Regions from separate parts of the Exiguobacterium sp. CH10 genome, predicted to be linked through region 1. Evidence: a T-box and tRNA genes for the amino acid it is inferred to sense, from the RefSeq annotation. Region 1 holds a T-box; the other regions hold tRNA genes.

Region 1 (7,116 bases):
TTATCAAACACGTTCCCTAACGTACCTGTTTCAAATCTAGTTGTCAACCTAAAAACTCCCCAATTCGATGTGAGAAAGGGGAGTTTACGTCGTTAAATTGTTGAAGTGCGCCACGCGGTTACGTCCTGCATATTTTCCACCAACATACAGGGCACGGTCCGCGTTTCGAATCGTATCATCGAGACGCTTGTTCCCGAACGCTTCGATTGTGTCGACCCCGATGGACGCGGTGACAGAAATCTCATGGTGGTCGACAAGAAACGGTTTCGCTTCGATTTGATTGCGAATTCGCTCCGTGATTTCGATTGCTTGGTTCATGTCACAATGATTGAGCAATAAAATAAATTCTTCGCCGCCATAACGTGCAGCAAAGTCATCGGGACGAAGCACCTGACGGATTCGTCGTCCAAACTCTTGTAACACATGGTCCCCGACCTGATGACCGTACGTATCGTTGATTTTTTTGAAAAAATCAATATCGAGCATGGCGACCGATATCGGATATACCGACATATCGGATATTTGTTGAATGCCATATTCATAAAACGCACGCGCATTGGCGAGAAGCGTTAAACTGTCCGTCCGACTCTCGGTATAGAGGCGGTCCCGTTCGTGACAACGGCTAATGGTCCGGTTGAACGATTTTAACAATTTGATGATCTCATGCTGAATAATTTTTGGATAACCGTATACAGGTTCTCCCATCATGACAATCCATGTACGAATCTCTTCGATTTCCTCCGAACGAACAGAAACGAAGCTGTGGTAATCGTCATGGAAAGCGTCAGAAAGGGAAGTATCCCATTCAAAGCGCATTTCATAGTCGAGGACTTGCTCGATTGGCTGACTCATGTCAAGCAAAGTAAAGACGATGGGTCGATCGATGGGCTGTCGCGTCTTCAAGTCAAAGTAGAGGGTGCGTTCAAACAATTTAAACTCGACATACCCCTCATCATAATGATTCAGCTGTTCGCATTGACTTAAAAACACTTCGATGGCTTGCGCCTCGCTCTGTGATAAGGAAACGGCCTCTTTCGCTTCATCGTATTGCTCAATCAAGGATTTAAATGCATCTTGTCGCTCTTTTTGAATGAGGAGACGTTTAATGAAGAATGTTAACGCAGCGGCGATGCTACTGACGACGAGTAAGTTGGTCTCTCGGAAAAACGCTGCCGCTAATATGAAAATCAAACTGACGACGTACGTGTAGAAGGCGATTTTCATAAAATCGCTCAATGCGATGTCGACGCGGAACCACCATTTCACCTGATATTTTTGAAATACAGTGTTTAAGAAGATGGCAAGGAACAATCCAGCAAGCGGCACGAGCGAATCTTGCGAATAAAAGTCGAGACCGGTCTCCCCACCTAGTGCGAGATAGACAGCAGCCGGAATGACGATTTCTAAGTACGCCGTAATGGCATTCCAAGGATACGTGAAGCGGAAGCGACGGATAGCGACTTTCGGTTTCAAGTTGGCGAATTGAAAGATGAACAACCCGATTTGGTTGACGATGAGTGCTGTTTCAAATCCAAAGAATAAAAATAAAATTAAGACGATACTTTCAGAAAATGTGAAGTACACACCTTTGACTTCGATCGAGTCGAGTTGAAAAATGATGACAAGCAATGAAATTAAAATAAACGACAGCGGATCGATTGTTGGGGCGTGTAGGATATCCAATGCGAATAATGCGATGGTGAAGATGAATAAGGCACTCCATATACTCCAACCGAGCACGGACATCTTACGAAAGTGGTTCATGCGTTCCCTCCTAGCATGGGACATTTCAAGATCTAATAGTAAAGATTCGTCACGATTTCGTGTGAGTCCTGCTTCTGTTCCATGATGCTTGAATTCTAGCATTGAGTATACACGGAATATCCTCTATAATGAAATTGCTTTTCAACCGCATAGACGAATGTCGATGAAAAAGAGAGTAACGATGGTTTAGTCAACAAAGCGACCTGGGGATTGGTGAGAGCCTAGGCTGACAAACGTCGCGAAACGCACTTTTGAGATGCTATCCGAAACGAGAGTAGGCATAGCCGGAGGGAACCGTTATCACCATAAAGCGGTCTGCGTCATGCAGGCAAGAAGAGTGGTACCGCGGGAATTCCCGTCTCTTTGCATCTATGCAAAGGGCGTTTTTTTTATGAGTTGTGATACGAAGAAGGAGGACATACAAATGAGTTATGAACGCAAGTACGCAGAAGCGTTATCACGTGTCATCGGAGACGAGCTCACGATTGACCAGATTGAAGCATTGATTGAGAAGCCAAAACACGAGGCGCACGGTGACCTCGCGTTCCCGTGTTTTCAATTGGCGAAAGCTTACCGTAAAGCACCTGTCATGATTGCGACAGATATCGCGAATGACTTGAATGATGAATTGTTCACAAAAGTCGAGGCAGCGGGACCTTACGTCAACGTCTTCTTGAGCCGTGACGTCGTGTCAAAAGAAATCATCAACACGGTGCTCGAGGAGAAGTCAGAGTACGCGACACATGCAACACGCAATGAAACGATTGTGACGGACTTCTCGTCACCAAACATTGCGAAGCCATTCTCGATGGGTCATTTACGTTCGACGGTGATCGGGAATGCAATCAACCAAATCGCACGTAAAAACGGATATGACGTTGTCGGCGTCAACCACCTCGGTGACTGGGGCACACAGTTCGGGAAATTGATGGTCGCATACAAAAAGTGGGGCGATGAGGAAGCGGTACGCGCCAATCCGATCGCAGAACTCTTGAAATTATATGTTCATTTCCATGAAGAAGCGAAGACACAACCAGAACTCGAAGACGAAGGTCGCGCGTGGTTCAAGAAGCTTGAAGACGGCGATGCGGAAGCGACAGAGCTTTGGCAATGGTTCCGTGACGAGTCACTCAAGGAGTTCCAAAAAGTATACGACCTCCTCGGTGTGAAATTCGAGAGCTTCAATGGTGAGGCGTTCTACAATGACAAAATGGGACGCGTCGTCGAGATGCTCGAAGAAAAAAATCTCTTAGTCGAAAGTGAGGGCGCCATGGTCGTCTCGCTCGAAGAAGAGAACTTGCCACCATGCTTAATCAAGAAGAAAGATGGCGCGACATTGTACGCGACACGCGACTTGGCAGCAGCAATCTATCGCTACGAAACGTACAACTTCGTGCAAGCGAACTATGTCGTCGGTGGCGAACAGGCGCTTCACTTCAAACAACTCTTCTCGGTTCTTCGTAAGCTCGGCTACGACTTCGTCGATGGCATGCACCACGTACCGTTCGGTTTGATCTTGCAAGAAGGGAAGAAGATGTCGACACGTAAAGGGCGCATCGTTCTTCTTGAGGAAGTGTTGAAAGAAGCGATCGAAAAAGCACAAGCGAACATCGCGCAGAAGAACCCAGACCTTGCGAACGCAGAAGACGTCGCACGCATGGTCGGTGTCGGAGCGGTCGTCTTCCACGACTTGAAGAACGAACGCATCAACAACATCGAATTCGATCTCGACAGCATGCTCAAGTTTGAAGGAGAGACAGGACCTTACGTCCAATACACGAACGCTCGTGCGAACTCACTCCTCCGGAAAGGGAACTACGATGGTTCACCGTTCACTGGTGCAGACGATGACTACTCATGGGGTGTCGTCACGATGCTCAACGCGTTCCCACACGTCATCACGCGTGCACATGAACGTCGCGAACCATCTATCATCAGCCGTTATGTACTTGACCTCGCGCAAGCGTTCAACAAGTATTACGGTCATGTCCGTGTCTTAGAAGAAGATGCAGGCAAACAATCGCGTCTCGCACTCGTGAAGGCAGTGACACTCGTATTGACGGAAGGACTCCGTTTACTCGGTGTCGAAGCTCCGGAAGAAATGTAAGACAGACGAAAGGACCTCAAAAAAATGAGGTCCTTTTCCTATGCTCACACCTTCATCCGCGTCACCGTTCGGGCTTCCGTGTCATAGAGACACCATTCCCGGTCGAAGATGACGGCACCGACATTGATGACATATCGCTTTTTCTTCAAATGGAATGGGGTCCCGATTTCCCACGGCAAAGATCTCCCTTTCCGATAAATCCCGGGGATGTGACTATGTCCGATGAAGACGAGCGGATATTTCCCTTTCTCGACAATCGGTTCCCAGTCTTCGTTCCACTTGACTTGATGCCCATGTAAAAAGCGTGCTTCGCCAAGAGTCGTCTGTTCCGGCAATAAGGAAATTCGTGTTTTCACGGGATGGTCGATGACGAGCACCTCGTCGATTCGCTCCTCCTGATTACCGCGTAGACTCGGGAACGTCAGTAGCGCTTCATAGTTCGGGTCATATGTCACGACGTCTTCCACATGATGAAAGCGCTCGTGACGTCGTTTTTTCCCGATATGGCATTCATATAGGTCGCCGAGACAGAGAATATGCTCGGTTTCCCGCCGGACATCATCGAGAACCGCCTTCAAATCATCAAACGAACCGTGTGGGTCACTGATGATCGCGAGTTTCATCGGAAGTTCGTGAATTGGGCGTCGACGGACAACTCGAGCTCACGAACGAGCTGCATGACGGCTTGAAGATCGTCACGTGATTTCCCCGTCACTCGGATTTGATCGTCTTGAATTTGCGATTTGACTTTAAGTTTTGATTCCTTGATGGCGTTGTTGATTTTTTTCGCGTCATCTTTGTCGATGCCGCTCTTCAATTTCACACGTTGACGAACCGTGCCGCCGAGTGCGTTCTCTACTTTTTGATAGTCGAGGTTTTTTGTCGGGACGCCGCGCTTGATCAACTTCGTGATTAAGACGTCCTTTAATTGCTCGAGTTTGTAGTCGTCATCCGAGATGAGGACGAGGTCGCCATTGTCGAGCGACATTTCACTCTTTGAGCCTTTAAAGTCGTAACGGTTCAAAATTTCCTTCTCCGCGATTTGAATCGCGTTCTTCACTTCTTCAAGATTCATTTCTGACACGATATCGAAAGAATTGTCTTTTGCCATGTTTCATCCATCCTTTGTGTGGTTTTGTTATAATGATAGCAGATTTGAAGCAGTGAAGGAGTGAAGAGATGGAACGTACAATGGATCAACATACACATGCAGACTTAGATCACGTTGCCTATCACGGGAAAGACCTTGGGGTGACGTTTAAAGGGGAACAGATTCGACTACGTGTCTGGTCTCCGGTAGCGGAACAGATGTCGGTCAAGTTATATCGCACAGCCCGTGCCCGCAAGTTTGATCGACTCGAGCTCGAACCGGCTGAAAAAGGGACATGGGTCATTGAACTCGACCGTGCCTTGTTCGAAGGTCAATTTTATGTATTTGAAGCAATGATTGATGGGAAGAAAGTGGAATCACTCGATCCTTATGCAAAAGTCGTCGGAGTGAATGGGAAGCGTGGATGTCTGCTTGACCCGGCATCCTTGAACCCGGACCATTGGATTAAAGAACGTCCGCTATTCAATTCTTCACAAGAAGCGGTCATTTACGAAGCGCACGTACGTGATTTGACGAGTCATCCGGAGAGCGGAGCCACACATCGTGGGAAGTTCTTGGGGATGACCGAGACGGGGACGACGACAACGAGCGGATACCCGACCGGCCTTGACTACATCACATCGCTCGGTATCACACATCTTCAATTGATGCCATTCTTTGACTATGGGTCGGTGAACGAATCACGCGAGAGCGAAGATAACTATAACTGGGGATATGACCCGGTGCATTACTTTGCGGTCGAAGGATCATACGCCTCGTCAGCAGATGATCCGGCGACACGAATTATTGAACTGAAAGCGATGATTCAAGCCCTCCACGATCGAGGCATCCGTGTCATCATGGACGTCGTTTTCAACCATACGTACGATGTGTTGACGACACCGCTCGGTCAATTCGTCCCGGATTATTATTATCGACTAAATGAGGACGGAACACTCGCAGACGGTTCAGCATGTGGGAATGATACGGCATCTGAGCGTGCGATGATGCGTAAGCTCATGGTCGAATGTGTCACATATTGGGCGAAGGAATTCATGATCGACGGATTCCGTTTCGACTTGATGGGATTACATGATGTGAAGACGATGAATCAAATTCGGAAGGCGCTTGACCGCGTCGACCCATCCATCCTTGTCATCGGAGAAGGTTGGGATTTAGACACACCACTCCCGGTCCGTAAAAAAGCGAATCAACACAATGCGCATAAGATGCCACGAATCGCGCAATTTAATGATGGGATTCGAGATGGTGTCCGTGGAGACGTGTTCATCGAGGACTTACCAGGCTGGGTGAGCGGCAACACAGACATGACAGCTGACGTGAAACGGGGAATCGCTGGCGGGATTACGAGCCAAAGTTTTGCCGATGAACCGAACCAGGTCGTCAACTATGTCGAATGTCACGATAACTTGACGCTTTGGGACAAGTTGTCCGTGACAAATCCAGAAGATGATGAGACGACACGCCGTCGCCGCCATCGTTTGGCGACATCAATCGTGCTTCTCGGACAAGGGATTCCGTTCCTCCACAGTGGGCAAGAGTTCTTCCGCACAAAAGATGGGGACGAGAATAGCTTTAACTCAGGCGAGGTCGTCAACCGTGTCGACTGGACACGTGCAGAACAAGAAGCACCGAGTGTGGAATATGTGAAAGGTCTCTTGCGCCTGCGGAAACAGTATCCGCTCTTCCGACTCGAGAACACGGAACAGATTCGAAAACACTTACGCTTCTTCGATGAAGAAGAAGGCGTGATCGCATTCGAGTTGAGCCGCCACGTCGAAGGCTATGTAGAACGACACGTCGTGTATCATAACGCGCTAGAGGAAGCGGTCGAGATCAAACTTCCGTCCGGTAAGTTTGAAGTGAACGTGGAAGACCATACCGTCAATCTGACGGCTCCGCGTCAAATCGAGGACCGTCATATGACAGTCGCGCCACTATCGACACTCGTGGTGACGGAGCGTCGTCCGGACTACAGCAAATACGCTGTTGCTGGAGGTGCCGCACTCGCCGTGCTCGGTGGTCTCTGGTATGTATCGAAAAAACGAAAACGTAAAGAACAGTAACCAAAAAAGGAGACGTTAATCCGTCTCCTTTGGTGTGTCTTCCTCTGTTTGAGATGCCTCGAGTTGCA
Region 2 (7,116 bases), on a different contig from region 1:
CCTTCTCGACATCGTAGTCAGCTGATTGGATCAATTTGAGCAAGATATTTTCGACGTCTTCACCGACGTAACCCGCTTCCGTCAAGCTTGTCGCATCCGCGATTGCGAATGGGACGTTCAAGACGCGAGCCATCGTCTGGGCGAGAAGCGTCTTCCCGCTACCAGTTGGTCCGATCATGACGATGTTCGACTTCGCAAGTTCGACATCATCTGAACGGCCGCCGGCGTTGATTCGTTTATAGTGGTTATAGACAGCTACTGAAAGCGCACGTTTTGCGCGGTCTTGTCCAATGACATAATCGTCTAGAATGTTACGAATCTCTTGTGGTTTCGGAATGTCTTTGAATTCGACTTCTTCCTCTACACCGAGCTCTTCCTCAACGATTTCATTGCAAAGTTCGATACACTCATCGCAAATGTATACGCCTGGTCCGGCGACTAACTTACGAACTTGTTCTTGCGATTTTCCGCAAAACGAGCACTTGAGTTGCCCCTTTTCCTCGTTAAATTTGAACATTCGATACACCCCTTCTGTGGTGAAAATGGATGTAAGTGCGATAAATCGCGATTTGTATTTTCTGGTGCGATGCACCGCGAAAAGACATTTTACATCTCTGCGTTGAAATAATTGTAGCATGAACATATTGCGACTTCAAAGAATTACACATCCAAAGTGTTGTGACAGAAAAAAGGACGACCGCTAGGCAGTCGTCCCACTAAAAATCAACTTACTTCGCTTTACCGTTTTCAACGAGGATGTCGATCGCTTTACGGAATTTGAGGTCACCTTTAAGTGTCTCAAGACCGCCTTGTGGAGCGAGCATCGTACGGAGTTGGTCCGGTGCGATGTTGTAAAGTTTAGACATTTCTTCAAGCTCTTTCTCAGCATCTTCGTCAGATACTTCGATTGCTTCTTTGTCAGCGATTGCTTTCAAGACGAGACGAGCTTTAACGCGCTCTTCAGCTTGCTCTTTCATCTCTTCGCGCATTGCTTCTTCAGAAGTACCAGTGAGTTCGAAGTACATGTTAAGGTCGATTCCTTGTGAAGATACACGTGAACCGAACTCTTGTACCATGCGGTCTACTTCTTGGTCAACGAGAACTTGTGGTACGTCGATTGTTGCGTTAGCAGTTGCCTGCTCAACGAGTTGGTCGCGCATTGTACCTTCAGCTTCTTGTTTCTTACCAGCTTCTAAACGCTCACGGATGCTCGCTTTCAACTCGTCGAGTGTCGAAACAGACTCGTCGATGTCTTTTGCGAACTCGTCGTCGAGTTCAGGAACTTGTTTTGTTTTCACTTCGTGAAGTTTGACTTTGAATGTCGCTGGTTTACCCGCTAAGTTTTCAGCGTGGTACTCTTCAGGGAATGTTACTTCAACGTCTTTTTCTTCACCAGCAGTCATGCCGACCATTTGCTCTTCGAATCCTGGGATGAATTGACCAGAACCGATTTCGAGTGTGTAGTTCTCAGCTGTGCCGCCTTCGAACTGCTCACCGTCAGCGAAACCTGCGAAATCAAATACAGCTGTATCGCCGTTTTCGATTGCACCTTCTTTAACAGCGAGTTCTGCGCCTTGCTGTTGAAGTGCTTCAAGTTCTGCTGTTACTTCGTCTTCTGTTACTTCAGTTGAAACAGCTTCGTACTCGAGGCCTTTGTATTCGCCAAGCTCAGCTTCTGGCTCAACCACGAATGTCACTTTGAAAGCGACTGGTTTGCCTTTCTCGAGCGTGCCGTCTACATCGATGTTTTCGAGCGCGATTGGTTCGAAACCAGCTTCTTCAACCGCACCTTGGATTGTGTCGCGGTAGAGAATGTCGAGCGCGTCTTGATAGAGTGCTTCTTCTCCATACATTTTGTTGAACATTGGGCGTGGCAATTTACCTTTACGGAAGCCAGGCACGTTCAAGTCTTTGACGACTGTTTTAAATGCGGCGTCAACTGCTTTATCAAAAGCTTCTGCAGGAGCTTCGTACGTGAGTACGCCTTGGCTACCTGATGTTTTTTCCCATTTTGCTGTCATGCTAAGTCCCTCCAACAATTCGTTTATACCGTACAAAAATGTACAACAATCCGTATTATAGCATAAATCCTCGGTATGCACACAAGGATTTAGTCTAATAACGCCTGTGTGAAGCGCAGATCCGCCTCTAAAATCGCAGCTGCCAAACCGTCGACTGCCTCGTCATGCAAAATCGCTTGTTTCGCCTGTACGAGCGCCTGCTCCACGTCCGCCATTTCAGCCGGCACATACGGATAATGCGTATACATATAGTTCATCAACAACTGAGTCCCGATCTCATCGCCCTCAACTGATTTCTGAAGCGAGAGGACGGTCTTCTCCCACGTCTCGATGTGCGATGTTGCCTCCATTTGCGACATCTCGTTCGTCGAATCCCCATCCGACCACTTGATGACCGCCAGTTCGGCAAAAGCTTTCTCTAACACGATTAATTTGACGAGCTTCGGTCGCTTGGATACGAGTAGCTCATGCAGCACATTGTCGAGCACCGAATCGATATTGAAATGAACATGTTGCAACGCCTCGATTTGTTCCCCTGTACTGCCGCGCGTCAACGTCCGTTTCAATTTGGCGATGGCCGCCGGAAACTCGGTCATCTTCAACACTTGAAGCACTTGATGTGCCTGTGTGTTGACCGTATCCTTTTTGTCTTGCCATTCGAGGTACTGGTTGATCCAGTGCGCCGCTTCAAACGGCTGGTCCCGCATGATGTAATACTGCGCGATCTGTAATCCGCCCGAAGCCGGTTCTTCCGCTTCCGCCATCTGGATGGCGACGAGTTCCTGCAACTTCTCGAGCGTTTCCGGGTCGTCCGGTTTTTCCATCGCACATTGGAAGATTTCCATGAAAATAAACGGGTCACCCGGAATCGCCTGATACCAATCCCATAAAATCGGTTCGATCCGCTGTCGCTCCCCAGAAGCATCTGCTTCTTGAATCATCTTATGCAGACGCGACCAATTCCCGGGGAACGGATAGTCCTGGTCCTTTTCCTTCTCCATCTTCCCTCACCCTCTCTTCCATTCCCTTTCATCTTCCGTTAGGACGCGATTCCTTGTCAATCGATTTCCCGGAAAATGAAAAAAGAGACGTTCTCCGTAGAGAACATCTCTATTTTAATGGAAGCGTCCCAAGAGGGATTCGAACCCCCGACCGACGGCTTAGAAGGCCGTTGCTCTATCCTGCTGAGCTATTGGGACATTGACATGAAAACTATAATAGAAAAATGGTTTCCTGTCAATCGATTTCCCATTCGAAACTCATAGTTTTCCTGCGATGTCCAAATCTTCGACGTGAGAACCGTCTTCCGAGCGATAAAAACGTACCGCTGCTTCCCCTTTTTCTAAGTCAAGAAGCGCATACGTTTTGTCCGAACGTCCACGTGGCATACGAATCGAACCCGGGTTGATGTAGACGACCCCATCCTCGATCAAAGCACCTGCCACATGCGAGTGACCGAACAAGACGACGTTCGCACCGACCTCTTCCGCCCGGTAACGCAATCGATTCAAGTCGAATTTGACGTCGTGATGATGCCCGTGGACGATGAGGATTGTGCCGGCATCCGTCGTCTCGATCCGTTCGAGCGGAAGGTCTCCACCAAAATCACAATTCCCACGGACCGTTCGATACGGCAATAGATGTTCATCGACAAGTGCGAGTTGTGAATCGCCGCAATGGAACGCGTCATCAATCTCTGCCTCGTGTCGTTCAAAAATCGTTGTCAATTCTTCCGTCAGACCATGACTATCACTCACTATTAGAAAACGCATAAGCTTCATCCTTTCATGAATGGAATGATTTCTGCCTCCAGTTTTCGTAATGCCTGTCCACGGTGACTGACGACCGCTTTTTCTTCACGTTCTAGTTCGGCCGCCGTCTTGTGGAGCGATGGGACGATAAAGAGTGGGTCGTATCCGAAACCGTTCTCGCCACGTGGGGAATAGCCGATTGTCCCTTCAATCGTTCCGCGAACGGTCAACGTCTCTCCTGTCGGTTTCGCCAGGCAGAGGGCACAGACGAAGCGAGCCACGCGATTCGTTTGCCCGTTCAATTTTTCAAGAAGAAGCGCATTGTTCGCCTCATCCGACTTTTCAGGACCGGCGAAGCGAGCTGAATATACACCAGGTGCCCCATCGAGCGCGTCGACTTCAAGACCGGAGTCGTCCGCGAGAACGGCATGCCCGAAATAGGCAGCTGCTTCCGTCGCTTTTAACGCCGCATTTTCTTCAAATGTCGTCCCTGTCTCATCTGTTTCCGGCGCATCCGGATAGTCGAGTAGTGATTCGACCTCAAATCCGAGCGGTGTCAACATCCCTTCTAGTTCTTTCACTTTTTCAGGATTGTGTGTCGCAATGATCAACTTCATAATGTCTCCTCCGAACGTTCTCCGACGTACCACCAAGAAGCACCAAGTGCCTCTTCAGCCGTCTTGAATAATGATTCGATTCCGTGTTGCGCGAGCGCGAGCATCTCGTTCATCTCTTGAAGCGTGAACGTCGCCTCTTCACCTGTCCCCTGAACTTCGACGAACCGACCGCTCGCCGTCATGACGACGTTCATGTCGACCTCAGCCGCCGCGTCTTCCATATAGTCCAAGTCGAGAACGAGTTCATCGGTCCGTCCGACCGAGATGGCTGCGACGCCTTCTTTGATTGGTGTATCATCGAGTTTCCCTTGACGGATCAACCGGTCGACGGCGAGGACGAGGGCACAAAAACCACCCGTGATGGATGCCGTACGTGTACCGCCATCCGCTTGGATGACGTCACAGTCAATCCAAATCGTGCGTTCGCCAAGACTTTCCAAGTCCACGACCGAGCGGAGTGATCGGGCGATGAGACGCTGAATCTCCATCGTCCGACCCGATTGTTTCCCACGTACCGCTTCTCGGACAGTCCGGTCACCTGTCGCACGTGGCAACATCGCATACTCGGCATTGATCCAGCCTTGCTTCTTCCCGCGAAGGAAGTTCGGAACACGTTCTTCGACAGTCGCTGTACAAATCACTTTCGTATCACCAATCGAAATGAGGACAGACCCTTCCGCATGCTTATTCACATGAGGTACGATCTCGACTGTTCGTAATTCATCAAATCGTCTCGTATCACGCAATGCCGGTCACCTCGACTTTCTCCGCATGAACCGGACGACCGAGCCATTCGCTCGCTAGTCGGTCAAACAGTTCAATATCCCCCGTCGCATAAAAGGCATGGGATGGGACAGTATCTAATCCGTTCTCAAGCTCTTGATAATCAAGCATCGCTGCGACTTCAAGCGCCGTCTCGTCACCCGACGAGATGAGGTGCACGTTCGGTCCGACCACGTCCTGGATGACAGGCGCAAGAATCGGATAGTGCGTACAACCGAGAATGAGTGTATCCATCTCGGAAGATTGTAGTGGACGCAGCGTCTCTTCCACAATTTGACGGACGCGGTCTCCCGACACGTCCCCCGCTTCGACGAGCGGGACAAAAGGCGGGCAAGCGAGTGAGTACACGTCGACTTCACCAGCCACGTGACGAAGCGCCTTCTCATACGAAGCGCTCTCAATCGTCATCTTCGTACCAATGACACCGATATGTTTGTTGCGTGTCCCTTTGACAGCCGCGCGGGCACCTGGGTCGATGACACCGATGACCGGGATATCGAGGCGTTTCCGCGCCTCTTTCAAAACAACCGCCGTCGCCGTGTTACAGGCGATGACAATCATTTTGACGTCTTTCTTCAATAGAAACTCAATGAGTTCCCATGTATAAGCTTCAATCTCATCGTGCGGACGCGGCCCGTATGGACAGCGTTCCGTATCGCCGATATAGATGATTTCTTCTTTAGGGAGTTGGCGCATCAATTCTTTGACTACCGTCAACCCGCCGACTCCTGAATCGAGGACTCCAATCGCTCGTTTCATTTTGCATCACTTCCATTCTCACCTATCTTACCAAAAAACATCAGACGGAAAAAGAAACGTTCCCATGACAAAAAAAGACGAGGTCGCCAGTGGCGCCTCGTCCCTTACCCGAATTACTGAGCAAGACCTTCGCTAGTGAGCATGTCAGAAAGCGTGTTGATCGCTTCTTCTGCATCTTCACCTTCAGCAGTGATCTTGATTGTAGAATCTTTTGCGATACCGAGTGAAAGTACACCCATGATCGACTTCAAGTTAACTGTTTTACCATTGTACTCGAGGTTGATGTCTGATTGGAACTTAGAAGCTGTGTTAACCAACTGAGTAGCTGGACGAGCGTGAATTCCTGAATCAGCAACGACTGTGAACGTTTTTTCCATGAGATGATGGTCTCCCTTCAAAATTCAATTCTACAGGCGAACCGGCAGAATATTTTTTGTTTGTGAACTCATTATCAAATGATAGCGGATTCGCAAAAATTCTGCAAGCGGTTTTTATATTCCGGAGTCCATTCCGTTGGACGACCTTCCTTCGTCAAATGAACGAGGCTCGTTCGTCCCGCGAAGAGGAGTTGTTCTCCGTCATATGCCCCGTAATGAATATCACATGAAGTGTTTCCGACCGTCAAGATATTGGCATGCACGGTCAGCTGTTGACGTGGCATGACTTGTCGAACATAGTCACATTGCGCATCGGCGACGACGACAAACCCGTCCTTCAAGGAGAATCCTGTCGCTTCTAACAACTCGATTCGCGCATCTTCGAAATAGATGAACGGGATCGTGTTGTTCATGTGACCGTACGGATCGCACTCCGAAAAGCGGACTTTCACATCGAGCGCGACCCCTGCTTTGACACGTGTTTCCCAACCTGGCTCTCGAAAGTACTTGGTCATCGGCTCGCTTATGCCTCGACCGCAGAACCGGTGCGACCTTTGTCACTACCGAAGAACTGTTTGAACGAGTGAAGCGTCGTTTGACGGTTCATCGAAGCGATAGACGTCGTGAGCGGAATGCCTTTCGGACAAACTTCGACACAGTTTTGTGCGTTTCCGCACTGCATGATGCCTCCGTCTTCCATAAGGGCTTCGAGGCGGTCTTCCGCGTGGAAGGCACCTGTTGGATGCGAGTTGAAGAGACGGACTTGCGAAATCGCAGCTGGACCGATGAAGTCCGACTTGTCGTTGAC
Region 3 (7,116 bases), on a different contig from region 1:
TTTCTTAACTTTTCAAGCGTCGCAGAAATCCTTCTCTCTGAAATATGTAAATCATTCTGCAACCAGGCATGGAAATTTCGAACTTCGATCGTATGATTTTTGCGCTTCATCTGAGAGTCAAAATCAAATAAGTCATCAGGTTCTAACATCATTTGTTGCACCATCTGCTCGATAAAACGGGCTAGCGAGATATTGTAACATAGGATTAAAATCTTCCATTCAGGATGTTGCTTGGATAACAATTTGGCGCGACTTGCTAAAATAAGAGTCTTTCCACTACCTGCCACACCTCGAATCAAGCGATTTTGGTCGCCGAGTTGTTTGGCCAAGTTTTCTTGATGCAGGTCCATGGCTCGGATATTGTGAAGGGAAAGTAAGAGCTGATCTTGATAAGGGGTGACTTTTTTGAACTCCGCGCTGATTCGAACTTCTGGGAATAGATGATAACGAATCGCATCAATCTCTTCTCCGGTCAATGGTTGCTTTAGGCGATAAGGAACAGTAAACATGTTCAGAATTTTTTCGATAAGGATTTCCTCTGAGAATTGTGGGTCATCAGGATTGATTTCATCACGCATGAGTGACAAACAAGGATCAATGACTTGATAGAGTCCATGGCGAATACAATCATCTTGTGTCAGTCGTGTAAAAATAACGCCTGAGCCATAAGGGAATTTTAACGTTGTAGCATATTTTCCTTCGTGCTGAATCAGGTTTTGATCTTTCTTTAGGACATCAGTCAGTTTGAACATATTTTCACGGGCTTGTAGAAATGGACTTTTCACTTTCTTTTGCGATTCGTTTGCAGGAGTGATGATCCATTCATCGTGGTTCAGTTGATAAAGCGTAGAACGCGTATAATCTTTCACCTCTAAAACGATTAATCCTAAGTCGGGTCCAATGATGACGAAATCTGGTCTTCTGCCGTGTATATTGGGTTCGAAGTAAACGATGTAATCATCTGGGAGGTAGCGCTTCAATGTGCGAAAGACAAGTCGTTCTCCTGTTGTTGCAGATGAACGGATTGTCTCTGGAACAGTATGAGCCATTTACTGACACCTCTTTTTCAATTCTTTTACTTAAATATACTATATAAAGGATAATTAGAAGTGTGATGAATTAAAAATTGAAGTAGAAAACATAAAAAAGGACGAAGACCTCATTTGGTCTTCGTCCTTTTCATCTGATACACCCGGAGAGATTCGAACTCCCGACACCTGGCACCGGAAACCAGTGCTCTATCCCCTGAGCTACGGGTGCATGTGTGTGACACGAATTTATTATACATTTGTTTTATTAAAAAAGCAATCCTGTTCATTATCCTTTTTTGAGCGCGAGTGGAGCGGGTTCGTTACAATAGAGAAGAGGGGGGAGAACGATGCAACGGCAAGAACAAAAACAAGTGCAACAGCAACAGATGACGCAAGACCTTGTGCAACGGCTACCGGTGCTCGAGGCGGACCGTCTCGCGCTCTCGTTTCGTCTCGCACGTTTGGCGCGACATAATCCAAACATTCATATCGGGAGTGGGGACCTCGGTTGGGTAGCGGATGCGGCGAGCGCGTTCGAAGAGAAGCTGTTCACTCAGATTCGCGAAGGAAGCGGCAGCGACTCAGAGAAAGAGCTGAGACGGCAACTCGTCCTGTTGCTCGACCATCGAGGATTATTGCCGGATTCGAATGATGTGTTGGCGGAGCGGTTTGGTGTCGATGTGACTCAAATCGAACAGGCGAGACAGGCACTCTTATTTCTTGAACCGACGGGGATCGGGGCGAGAACGGAACGAGAGTGTCAGTACCGCCATGCGATTGAACATGAGGACCCGCGCGTCGTCGATGTATTTGATGCGATCGAGAGTGGCGTGAGCCAAAAACAGATGGCGAGCGTGCTCGCGATTTCAGATGAAGAGCTCATCCGTTTAGAGCGAATTGTCGCGACACTGCCAAAGCGTCCATTATTATATGAAGAAACGGGTCACGTCTTTCCGGAAGTCGAAGTGCGATATGAAGATGGAGAACTAATCACAACGTGGCTCAGCCCGGAACTTGACGCGGCGCAAGTCGGCAATGACCGCGAGGCGAAATGGTGGATGACGTCCCTTGCGATGCGGAACGAGACGTTACGTGAGATATGGGCTGTCATCGCGTCACGTCAGACCGAGTGGTTGAAAGGAGAGCTCGTCCTCAATCCGCTGACCCGACGGACCGTCGCGCAACAAATCGGCAAGCACGAATCAACAGTCGGGCGTGCCATTCAAGGGAAGTTTGCTAAGACTGAAGGCGGGATCATGGAATGGAAACACTTTTTCGTAAGGTCGACGAGTCATGGACATTCACCGTTCATGATCAAGCGGACGCTCGCAGAACTGATTCAACGAGAGAAGGCCCCACAAAGTGATCAGGCACTCGCAAACGAACTCGGTCGATACGGCTATCAAGTGACGAGACGGACCGTGACGAACTATCGGGAAGAGCTTGGATTTGGCAACTCGCGCGAACGCGAGCGCCAGTTATGGAAGGGATGACGTAAATGAAACTAACTTTATATAAACGTGACAATTGTTCGCTCTGTGACGAGGCGCTTGTCATGCTCGAATGGTTGCAGGAAGATTATCCGATTGAACTTGAACAGATTGATATTACGGGAGATGAGGATCTCGAGGCAAAGTACCTCTTCGAAATCCCGGTTCTTATACACGAAGGAGAAGTCATCAGTCAAGGGCGATATGATGACAACAAAGTTGAAGATTTTGTTAAGTATACGCTTACATCGAAAAAAAACGTTTGAAGGGGTTGCCAGACGGAAAAGTGATTGATAAGATGAACTCGTAGCGGTGGGACGCAAATAAAAAAGTGGGACAAAAGTTGTCCACACTGAAAGTCGAGGGGGTAAGAGCATGATCCAGCAACTGATTCACGTTCAGAAGCAAATTGTCCCTGACCTGCTCGATACGCTCCGACATCGTTACGATATCTTACACTATGTCCGCTTGATGCAGCCGATTGGCCGCAGGACACTCGCAACGAGTTTGGGACTGACCGAACGGGTACTCAGACGAGAAGTCGACTTTTTGAAAGACCAAGGTCTTCTTTACGTCGCTACTCAAGGAATTTCCCTCAGTGAGACGGGACGAAACGTCTTACGGGACTTGCACGAGATCATGGGAGAACTTCTCGGGATCTCAGAAGTGGCAAGAGAGCTCGAAGAGAAATTAGGGGTTCGCCAAGTCGTCATCGTACCGGGTGATTCAGATGAAACATTCTGGGTCCAACGCGATATCGGACGGGCAGCGGTCACGCAGTTAAAAGCGCGGCTCGCACCGGATGATAACGTGATTGCGGTAACGGGTGGAACGACGATGGCATCGGTTGCGGCGATGATGTCGCCCGATAAAAAAGAACGCCCAATGCATTTTGTGCCCGCACGCGGGGGACTTGGAGAAACGCTTGAACTTCAAGCGAACACCGTCTGTTCACGCATGGCGGACCGGGCCCACGCAGACTATCATCTTCTACATATTCCGGATGAGGTGTCACAAGAAACATTCGACCGGATGGTGGAGGAACCTAGTATTAAAAATGTACTGGAAATGATTAGAGCGGCGCGAATTGTGGTACATGGAATTGGTGAGGCAGAAACGATGGCAAAGCGCCGTCACGCATCACCGGAGCATTTGCGGATGATTGAACGGCATGACGCCGTCGCCGAAGCATTCGGATATTATTTCAATGCGGAAGGTGAGATCGTCCATCGCGTCAAGACGGTCGGGATCCAACTCGAAGAGCTGGATGACATGGATACCGTCATCGCGGTTGCCGGAGGGAAATCGAAGGCACAGGCGATCGCCGCTTATGCGAAACACACGTCGAACATCATCCTCGTCACAGACGAAGGTGCGGCGAAAGAATTATTAACTTGTTATTAAAGAGTTGACCCCCCGTTGGCTCTTCAATAAATAGCTTCTACCCTAAGGAGGAAATTAACATGGCAGTAAAAGTTGGTATTAACGGATTTGGACGTATCGGTCGTTTGGCATTCCGCGAGATCATCAAAAACGAAGGAATCGAAGTTGTTGCAATCAACGACTTGACAGACACGAAGATGCTTGCGCACCTTCTCAAGTATGACACGACTCAAGGTCGTTTCGACGGAGAAGTTGAAGTACACGACGATCACTTCCTCGTAAACGGAGAGAAAGTTATCACGCTCGCTAACCGTAACCCTGAAGAACTTCCATGGGGAGACCTCGGTGTAGACATCGTTCTCGAATGTACTGGATTCTTCACTTCTAAAGAAAAAGCTGAGCTTCACTTGAAAGCTGGCGCGAAGAAAGTTGTTATCTCGGCTCCTGCTACAGGTGACATGAAGACTGTTGTTTACAACACAAACCACGACATCCTCGATGGTACTGAAACAGTCATCTCAGGTGCTTCTTGTACAACAAACTGCTTGGCACCAATGGCTAAGGTACTTCAAGACCAGTTCGGAATCGTTGAAGGTCTCATGACGACAATCCACGCTTACACTGGCGACCAAAACACACTTGACGCTCCACACCCGAAAGGTGACTTCCGTCGTGCGCGTGCAGCTGCAGCGAACATCGTTCCTAACACAACAGGTGCTGCTAAAGCAATCGGTCTCGTAATCCCTGAACTTCAAGGAAAACTTGACGGTGCTGCACAACGTGTACCAGTTGCTACAGGTTCACTCACTGAGCTCGTAACTGTACTCGACAAGCAAGTATCTGTTGACGAAGTAAACGCAGCAATGAAAGCAGCAGCAAACGAGTCATTCGGTTACACTGAAGACGAAATCGTTTCTTCTGACATCGTTGGAATCACATACGGTTCACTCTTCGACGCGACTCAAACAAAAGTTATGACAGTTGGCGACAAGCAACTCGTTAAAACAGTTTCTTGGTACGACAACGAAATGTCTTACACTGCACAATTGGTTCGCACAGTTAAGCACTTCGCTAACATCGCGAAGTAATTTCGTGAACTAAATAGAATCAAATAGGAGCGGAAACAAGAGATTGTTCTCCGCTCTATTTATGAAATGACACGCACGACATATGGAGGCGAAAGTTATGAACAAACAGTCTATTCGTGACATCGATGTAAAAGGGAAACGCGTCTTTTGCCGCGTTGACTTCAACGTTCCACTCAAAGATGGCGTCATCCAAGATGAAACTCGGATCCAAGCCGCACTTCCAACGATCAAGCACTTGCTTGACGGTGGTGCGAAACTCGTCCTCGCGAGCCACCTCGGCCGTCCAAAAGGCGAGAAGAACCCTGAGTTCTCACTTGCTCCAGTAGCGAAGCGTCTCGCTGAGCTCCTCGGAAAAGATGTACCGCTCGTCGAAGAAGCATACGGTCCGGTCGCAGAAGAAGCGGTCGCTAAACTCTCTGAAGGCGATGTCGTCGTTTTAGAGAACGTTCGTTTCTACCCAGGTGAAACGAAAAACGACGCTGAACTTGCAAAAGGATTCGCAGCACTTGCTGACGTATACGTCAACGACGCGTTCGGCGCGGCTCACCGTGCACACGCTTCAACTGAAGGGATTGCACACCACGTGGACACAGCCGTTGCTGGTCTCTTGATGGAAAAAGAACTTGAAGTTCTCGGTAAAGCTCTTTCTAACCCAGACCGTCCGTTCACGGCGATTATCGGCGGGTCGAAAGTAGCGGACAAGATCGGGGTCATCGACCACCTTCTTGACATCGTTGACACACTCATCATCGGTGGCGGACTCTCGTACACGTTCTCGAAAGCACTCGGGCACGAAGTCGGAACGTCACTCCTTGAAGAGGATAAGCTTGACCTCGCTCGTCAATTCATGAAGAAAGCAGAAGACAAAGGCGTGAAATTCTTGATGCCTGTCGACTGCGTCATCACAAAAGAATTCGGCGAAGAAACGTATGTCGGCCCAGTCGATATCGACTCGATCCCAGCGGATCACATGGGTCTTGATATCGGACCGAAGACAGTCGAACTTTACGCGGACGCGATTCGCGAATCGAAACTTGTCGTATGGAACGGACCGATGGGTGTATTCGAACTCGATAAATACGCAAACGGAACGAAAGGTGTCGCTCAAGCACTTGCAGACAGCGATGCATATTCAATCATCGGTGGTGGCGACTCAGCCGCTGCAGCAGCCAAGTTTGGTCTTGCTGACAAGATGAGTCACATTTCAACTGGTGGTGGCGCGTCACTCGAATTCATGGAAGGCAAGAAACTTCCAGGTGTCGAGGCGCTTAACGACAAGTAATTTAGAGGAGGGTTATCGATGCGTAAACCGATTATTGCAGGTAACTGGAAAATGAACAAAACACTCTCGGAAGCTGTCGCTTTCGTAGAGGAAGTTAAAAACAACATCCCGTCTACTGACAAAGTAGATGCAGCGATTGGTGCTCCGGCACTTTTCCTCGCACCGATGGTAGAAGCAGCTAAAGGGTCAAACTTGAAGCTCGGTGCACAAAACATGTACGACAAAGATAGCGGTGCATACACTGGCGAAATCAGCCCAGCTATGGTCGCTGACCTCGGCGTGACTTACGTCATCCTCGGTCACTCAGAACGTCGCGAGTACTTCGGCGAATCAGATGCGTTCATCAACAGCAAAACGAAAAAAGCGTTCGAACACGGTCTTACGCCAATCGTTTGTGTCGGTGAAACACTTGAAGAGCGCGAAGGCGACAAGTTCGAAGAAGTCATCAAAACACAAGTCGAAGGCGGTCTCGCTGACCTCTCTGCTGACCAAGTCAAACAACTCGTCATCGCGTACGAGCCAGTTTGGGCAATCGGTACAGGTAAATCAGCAGACGAAGCTGACGCACAAAGCTCTTGTAAGTATGTTCGCGACGTGGTGAAAGGTCTGTACGGCGAAGACGTAGCGGCTGCAGTACGCATCCAATACGGTGGATCTGTTAAACCTGAGAACATCAAAGAGTACATGGCACAAGAAGACATCGACGGCGCACTCGTCGGCGGTGCTTCACTCGAAGCCGCTTCGTTCCTCAAATTGTTGGAGGCGATTTAAATGGCTAGACCAGTCGCACTCATCATCTTAGATGGTTTCGGAATGCGTGATGAATCATTCGGTAACGCGGT

The links. A T-box is a leader RNA that pairs with one kind of tRNA and senses whether it is charged. The one in region 1 lies ahead of argS (arginine--tRNA ligase), so its partner is inferred to be a tRNA-Arg.
Region 2: it encodes a tRNA-Arg, which carries the amino acid that the T-box ahead of argS (arginine--tRNA ligase) is inferred to sense. The anticodon was not compared.
Region 3: it encodes a tRNA-Arg, which carries the amino acid that the T-box ahead of argS (arginine--tRNA ligase) is inferred to sense. The anticodon was not compared.

The regions. Positions count from the first base shown of each region.
Region 1 covers NZ_JACSKO010000003.1:289,447-296,562, forward strand. Annotated here, with positions in the region: gene KNP04_RS11930 (GGDEF domain-containing protein) at 85-1,764, opposite strand; T-box leader at 1,919-2,130, shown strand; gene argS (arginine--tRNA ligase) at 2,189-3,871, shown strand; gene KNP04_RS11940 (metallophosphoesterase family protein) at 3,916-4,494, opposite strand; gene KNP04_RS11945 (YajQ family cyclic di-GMP-binding protein) at 4,491-4,982, opposite strand; gene pulA (type I pullulanase) at 5,051-7,048, shown strand; gene KNP04_RS11955 (YycC family protein) at 7,064-7,116, opposite strand, start outside.
Region 2 covers NZ_JACSKO010000002.1:206,453-213,568, reverse strand. Annotated here, with positions in the region: gene clpX (ATP-dependent protease ATP-binding subunit ClpX) at 1-517, opposite strand, end outside; gene tig (trigger factor) at 729-2,021, opposite strand; gene KNP04_RS07895 (hypothetical protein) at 2,111-3,022, opposite strand; tRNA gene KNP04_RS07890 (tRNA-Arg) at 3,147-3,220, opposite strand; gene KNP04_RS07885 (metallophosphoesterase family protein) at 3,281-3,793, opposite strand; gene KNP04_RS07880 (XTP/dITP diphosphatase) at 3,799-4,389, opposite strand; gene rph (ribonuclease PH) at 4,386-5,135, opposite strand; gene racE (glutamate racemase) at 5,128-5,931, opposite strand; gene KNP04_RS07865 (phosphocarrier protein HPr) at 6,045-6,308, opposite strand; gene KNP04_RS07860 (acyl-CoA thioesterase) at 6,383-6,823, opposite strand; gene sdhB (succinate dehydrogenase iron-sulfur subunit) at 6,832-7,116, opposite strand, start outside.
Region 3 covers NZ_JACSKO010000001.1:620,895-628,010, reverse strand. Annotated here, with positions in the region: gene KNP04_RS03235 (3'-5' exonuclease) at 1-1,049, opposite strand, end outside; tRNA gene KNP04_RS03230 (tRNA-Arg) at 1,188-1,260, opposite strand; gene KNP04_RS03225 (RNA polymerase factor sigma-54) at 1,379-2,524, shown strand; gene KNP04_RS03220 (glutaredoxin family protein) at 2,530-2,787, shown strand; gene KNP04_RS03215 (sugar-binding transcriptional regulator) at 2,897-3,925, shown strand; gene gap (type I glyceraldehyde-3-phosphate dehydrogenase) at 3,985-4,992, shown strand; gene KNP04_RS03205 (phosphoglycerate kinase) at 5,090-6,274, shown strand; gene tpiA (triose-phosphate isomerase) at 6,293-7,045, shown strand; gene gpmI (2,3-bisphosphoglycerate-independent phosphoglycerate mutase) at 7,046-7,116, shown strand, end outside.